Regions from separate parts of the Lonsdalea quercina genome, predicted to be linked through region 2. Evidence: predicted binding sites of a transcription regulator. Region 2 holds the regulator's gene; each other region holds the start of a gene.
The links. The regulator LexA, encoded in region 2, represses DNA repair genes until DNA is damaged. The targets are predictions, from matches to a motif close to TNCTGTATGTACATACAGNA.
Positions count from the first base shown of each region.

Region 1 (2,205 bases), on a different contig from region 2:
GGACGACGCCTTGCATCACGAAGGCAACGATCGGGAACCACTAAGTCAACGGCTGGAGTCGCTGGAAGCGCGCATTCGCGCCGCCAATCCAGAATCTGAAAGCAAAGATCAGCTGGTCTTGCAGCAGATTGGCCTGATGAGCGAGCTATTGCCGGAGTTAGAAGCCTTAAAGGTCCAGATGGCGGAAGCGCCGGCCGGACCTGCGCAGGCTTAATCGCGTCGACTCTCGCGGTTCCATCTTCATCGCTATTCAGCGAAAACTCGTGCGCGCCAAAACTCGTGCGCGCCGAGTATCCCTGCGCGCACGGGTCCCCAGGCTGAATAATCAACCTAATCAGTGTTTAGGGCGTTTCCCCTGGCTCGCGAGGTGGTAGTTAAACCACTGCGTCAACTCCTGACGAACATGCTCCGGCAGCGCCGCCTGATGAACGCCACGAATGGCGCCCGCCAGCGCCAGCAACACGCTGAGATTGAGGTCATGTCTGACAGCGCTTAAGCGAAGAAAGCTCTGTATCTCCCCCAGTTCATGCAACTGTTCGATGTTGCGGATCCCCGCTTTCCACAGTTGCCGCTCTGTGTAGTGGTTAAGATTGGGAAGGTCTTTCAGCCTGACACTTCGCGTCCTTATGGCCTTATCGTTCCTGGCCCCCTCCAGCGATATCGACGCCAGTTGCAGGAGTTCCGGCTCGTTGTTCCACAAGGTGTTGTCCACCTCGTAATAGTTCAGAGGGACAGGTACCCCGCGGTTGGTGTAAACCATACTCGCCATCTCCCGGGCGCGGAAATGCACTTCATTTTGTCGCGACGCCCGTAGATAAAGCTCACCATTGGATACCAGCGCGAAGATAATCTTATCTGCTGCGATGCTGTAGCCGCCAAATTGAGACCGGGAACTAATGGTTCCCAAAGGGGAAAAAACGTACTTAGACTGCCGAATCCTTTTTTCACATAGCTGCTTCATAACATTGTCCTTATCATGTTCACCCTGATTGCCAAATCGCAATATACGTAACGGGAACAAGTAATTAAGCATACGAAAACGGTTGCCTCAAATACAAAATCGCGTTGCTAGACATTCCCTGTAAATTATGCGAGGCGCTTTCAAATTCCGATTGATCTTTATTTATACACGCATTACTGTATGCGCATACAGTAACTCTGCCGGTGGAATTCACTTATGCGCACACAACTCGTCAATGCTCGCCGCTTCTCTCAGTCTTCTTTACGCACGCAGGATGCGCCTGCGGTCGCACCTAACGGCGGCGGCATCATCAGTGAAATTGTCTACAGCGACGATCAGCCGATTCTGGCGCCCCTGCTGCTGCCGTTATTGCAGCAATTAGGGTTGCAGTCTCGCTGGTTGTTATGGCTGGCGCCGCAGCAGAAACTCAGCCGTGCCTGGCTACAGCAAGCCGGCTTGCCGCTCGATAAAATGATTGAACTTCATCATATCAATCCGGCGGTGACGTTAGAGGCAATGGAAAAAGCCTTGAGAACGGGAAACTACAGTGCGGTGTTGTGTTGGTTGCCGACGGAGCTGGAAAACGAAGAAAAAATGCGCCTGCGCGAGGCGGCGGAAAGCGGAAATACATACGGATTTATCATGCGACCAGAGCGAAAAGCCATCAACAGACCATTTTCTACGTTAAAAATTCACTCCAGATTGTATCATTAAGTAAATTAAGAGTATTCCTACGGGGGAAGAGCGCTAAGTTAAAGATCCCCCGCAGGCATTGAGTTCTTTACTCCCCGCCTCTCATCACCGCCCATAAATAAACTGTTCAAACTGACAAATTAATCTATTATTTGTTAGTAAGTATGTGTGAAACGCTAGGTTTTTGTCTGAGGCTTCTAACATCATACTTGTAACTTTTGCATCACGTTGTAGACTTTACTCGCAGGAGTTGCTCTTCATATAACATCAGCTGACTGGTGAGAATAATTAAGAGCAATGTCTCCTTCAAAAAGATTTTAACCAAAGGTTTATTATCTCGAAGAGCTAATTACCTGTTTGGATGATAATGAGGCGTAAAATGAAAAAAACAGCTATCGCAGTTGCAGTGGCACTGGCTGGCTTGGCTTCCGTAGCTCAAGCAGCACCTAACGACAATACCTGGTACGCAGGCGCCAAACTGGGCTGGTCTCAGTTCCATGATACTGGTCTGTACGGCAACGGTTACCAAACCACTAACTCCCCTCACGAAA
Region 1 covers NZ_FNQS01000003.1:351,663-353,867, forward strand. The annotation lists gene yccS (YccS family putative transporter) at 1-214, shown strand, start outside; gene BLU64_RS06800 (TfoX/Sxy family DNA transformation protein) at 335-961, opposite strand; gene sulA (SOS-induced cell division inhibitor SulA) at 1,178-1,675, shown strand; gene ompA (porin OmpA) at 2,034-2,205, shown strand, end outside.
Region 1: sulA (SOS-induced cell division inhibitor SulA) is a predicted target of LexA. The motif match lies at 1,136-1,155, and genes of this name have one in related genera.

Region 2 (2,205 bases):
TGATGGCCCAACAGCCCGGCGCCATCAGCGCTTACGACTTGTTGGATCTGCTCCGTGTCGCTGAACCTCAGGCTAAGCCCCCCACCGTTTACCGCGCGTTGGATTTCCTGCTCGAACAAGGATTTATCCACCGAGTGGAATCCACCAACAGCTACGTGCTGTGCCACCATTTCGAAGAACACAGCCATACCTCGGCGCTATTTATCTGCGACCGTTGTCGCCAGGTAACGGAAAGCCCCACGGAAGGCATCGAAGAGATATTGCGGCAGATCGCGGTCCAGACGGGATTCTCCTTACGCCACAGTGTAGTCGAAGCGCACGGTATGTGCGTTGAGTGCAGGAAAATCGAAGCCTGCGACCATCGCGACAGCTGCAACCACGACCACAGTATCGTCATCAAAAAACGCTGAGCAGCGTATCGTTTTCAGAGTCGGCCTTATCAGTGTCGAACGGCGATACTGAGAATGGAATCTTAGGAAAAAATTAGAGGTGGGAGAAGGGACTGAGGCGGTGAATAATGTTTGGCTTTGCTTCGGTTTTGCCCGTTACGTTCAGCAAGAAAGACCAAACGTAACGGAAGATGCATAAACGGGGCGTTCAGCAAGCAGGCCTATCAACTCCAGTCGCTATTGCGAATGACGCCGACGGCTAGTCCTTCAATAGAAAAATTTTCCTTGCTCAGATCGACCACGATAGGTGAAAAATCTTTGTTTTCAGCTAACAGTTGCACTTTGTTGCCCTGCTGCTTCAATCGTTTTACCGTGACTTCGTCCTCAATGCGCGCCACAACAACCTGACCGTTGTGAACATCCTGCGTTTTATGCACAGCCAATAAATCGCCATCCAGAATACCGATGTCTTTCATCGACATACCGCTAACTCGCAGCAGGAAATCGGCATTTGGCTTAAACATGGTCGGATCGACCTGATAATGACATTCGATATGCTGTTCAGCCAGGAGAGGTTCCCCTGCTGCAACGCGACCAATCAAGGGAAGACCGAGCGACTCTTCTTCCATCAATAGACGGATACCGCGGGATGCACCGGTGACAATCTCAATCACGCCTTTACGGGATAGGGCTTTTAGGTGTTCTTCAGCGGCATTAGGAGAGCGGAATCCCAGCTGCTTAGCGATCTCTGCTCGGGTGGGTGGCATACCGGTTTGTGAAATATGATCGCGAATAAGATCATAAACCTCTTGTTGTCTGGTCGTTAAAGCTTTCATTCCGCCCCCTGGTTGTTTATACAGTTTCGCTGTGAGTATATACAGGGAAACTGCCTATGGGAACTGAGAAATCGCGTTATGCCTTGTTTTTTGGCGTCATTCATGAGAGCCATCACGCAAAATGGCCCCACAGCAAGACACCCCAGACCACGGCCGCCAACAGACAAGCCACCAGCACCGCAGCTGACCCAAAATCTTTCGCTCTCCCCGCAAGCTCATGATATTCCTTGCCAATTCTATCCACCACGGCTTCGATAGCACTATTCAGCAACTCGACGATCACAATCAGCACTACCGCGCCAATCAACAATAACCGTTCTAATATTGAAACTGGCAACCAACAGGCAATAATGATGCCTGCCAGAGTAAGAATGGTTTCCTGACGAAAGGCCGCTTCATGCCTCCATGCCTGTTTGAGTCCTTGCAACGAATAGCCCGTTGCCTTGACAAGGCGGGTAATCCCGGTCGCCTTATTCATGATCCTTGCTTACTCCCTTTTTATTTAGTTTCGAACGCAATTTTGGCGTTACCCCATTGTCTCATGACCACAGATATCCGATAAGGTTTCTGTTATCCTTGCGGCGCATTGCTAATAAGAGGTTCTCAGTTGTTATGTCAGGTTGGCGTAAAATATACTATAAGCTATTGAATTTCCCTCTAAAACTTTTGGTAAAGAGCAAAATTATTCCTCTGGATCCGATCGCTGAGCTGGATATCGATCCTACACGTCCTATTTTCTACGTTCTGCCCTACAATTCCAAAGCAGACTTACTGACGCTGCGTGAAAAGTGCCTCGCGCTGGGGCTGCAGGACCCACTCGAACCCTTGATTGTCGACGGGGAAGCGCTGCCGAGCTACGTATTCGTCAATAATGGCCCGCGCGTATTTCGCTACTATGTGCCCAAAGAGAAATCCATCAAGCTTTTCCACGACTATCTGGATCTGCATCGCGATAATCCGTCGCTGGATGTCCAGATGGT
Region 2 covers NZ_FNQS01000011.1:19,201-21,405, forward strand. The annotation lists gene zur (zinc uptake transcriptional repressor Zur) at 1-410, shown strand, start outside; gene lexA (transcriptional repressor LexA) at 614-1,225, opposite strand; gene BLU64_RS14030 (diacylglycerol kinase) at 1,338-1,706, opposite strand; gene plsB (glycerol-3-phosphate 1-O-acyltransferase PlsB) at 1,838-2,205, shown strand, end outside.

Region 3 (2,205 bases), on a different contig from region 2:
CGCCGGAAGGGTTACGTAACCGGGATGCGCTGTGGTTGCAGGCCAACAGCCGTCTGGCGTTGGCCTATGACGAAGTCAACCCGTTGGCTTTCGCCGAGCCGACGTCGCCTCATATCATCAGCGCGGAAGAGGGGCGCCCGATCGCGTTCAACGCGCTCAGCGCAGGTTTGCGCGCGCTGACGGCCCGTGCGGAGTGGGTGCTGGTGGAAGGAGCTGGCGGGTGGTTCACGCCGCTTTCCGGACGGCAGACCTTTGCAGACTGGGTGGGGGAAGAACAACTGCCGGTCATTCTTGTCGTCGGCGTCAAGCTGGGTTGCATTAATCACGCCATGCTGACCGCGCAGGCGGTGCAGCAGGCCGGGCTGACGCTGGCGGGGTGGATCGCCAATGACGTCGCCCCTCCGGGGAAACGTCATCAGGAGTATCTGCAGGCGCTTCAGCAGCTCATTTCCGCGCCGATGCTGGGAGAAATCCCGCATTTGACTCATCCAGACCCTCTGCAGAATCTGGGGCAATATCTGGACCCTTCAGTACTTTGCGCCTAATCGGCAACCGAAAGACCAAAGGCGCTAAAAGATTGATAGGGAAAATCATCTTGAAAAAAATATTTTCACGGTGAGCTTGGGTGTTTTTTTTGACGTTAATCAACACTCAAGCGCCTTTTTTTCTCATGCCAGATCACCATCACGCGGCAAAATAAACTTAAAAAAAATGATTGCGTCTTCATACAGTGAGTCTGGGTCGTTATCTCCAACTCAGTACCGCCGGGCTGTTGTGGGAGTTATCCACCATTTCTGTGGATAACTGTGTGCATGAGGATTAGAAAAGCTCATTCAGCCGAGAGCTGGCGCGGGTTTTACTCGGGTTGACGGTATTCTCGGCTTTTTATCAAAAACCATATAAATCAATAAATTAACTAAAATCAAGCGTCATTTAACAGGCCATTGAAGAGTTGTGTATATTCCGTTCAACGTTCAAGACATTTTGATGTCATTGCGATGACAGCTGGGGATAAAATGCGACTGCGCGCTGGCTAAGGGCATCTCAGTATGCTAAAGCGGCACACGGGACTTGAGGCTGTTGTTATATCCAGTATCATGCGGCTGGCATTCATCCCGATCGCTTTCCATACTGAGAATGTCGACATTGTGACCGACCGTCTTTTTTTCATCTCTCCAATCAGGTAGCCCTGCTCATGAGTAAAGAATTTAAACTGCATTCCGCCTACCAACCCGCAGGCGACCAACCGGAAGCGATTCGCAAACTGAAAGAGGGGTTGGAAGACGGCCTGGCACACCAGACATTGCTCGGCGTGACCGGGTCTGGCAAGACCTTCACTGTGGCTAACGTCATCGCCGACCTTAACCGGCCGACGATGGTGCTGGCGCCCAACAAAACCCTGGCGGCGCAGCTGTATGGCGAAATGAAGGAGTTCTTCCCTGAGAACGCGGTGGAGTACTTCGTCTCTTACTATGACTACTATCAGCCGGAAGCCTACGTGCCGAGTTCGGATACGTTCATCGAGAAAGATGCGTCGGTGAACGAACATATCGAGCAGATGCGTCTCTCCGCCACCAAAGCGTTGCTGGAGCGGCGCGATGTCGTGGTGGTGGCTTCCGTCTCGGCTATCTATGGTCTGGGCGATAAGGCGCTGTATCTGAAAATGATATTGCACCTGTCGCAAGGCATGCTGATCGGTCAGCGAGATATTTTGCGTCGATTGGCTGAATTGCAGTATGCCCGTAACGATCAGGCTTTCCAGCGCGGCACCTTCCGGGTGCGTGGCGATGTCATCGACATCTATCCGGCGGAGTCGGACGACGTAGCGCTGCGTGTCGAGCTGTTCGACGACGAAGTGGAGCGGCTGTCGTTGTTTGATTCGCTGACCGGTCAGATCATCAGTAACGTGCCGCGTTTTACCATTTATCCCAAGACGCACTACGTCACGCCGCGCGAGCGCATCCTCCAGGCGATGGAAGAGATCAAGGCAGAGTTGGCCGACCGCCGCAAGGTGATGCTCGCCAACAACAAACTGCTGGAAGAACAGCGTCTGATGCAGCGCACCACGTTCGACCTGGAAATGATGAACGAGTTGGGTTACTGCTCCGGCATCGAGAACTACTCCCGCTACCTGTCCGGCCGCGGTCCCGGCGAGCCGCCGCCGACGTTGTTCGACTATTTGCCGGCGGACGGCCTGCTGGTGAT
Region 3 covers NZ_FNQS01000005.1:212,777-214,981, reverse strand. The annotation lists gene bioD (dethiobiotin synthase) at 1-545, shown strand, start outside; gene uvrB (excinuclease ABC subunit UvrB) at 1,196-2,205, shown strand, end outside.
Region 3: uvrB (excinuclease ABC subunit UvrB) is a predicted target of LexA. The motif match lies at 1,076-1,095, and genes of this name have one in related genera.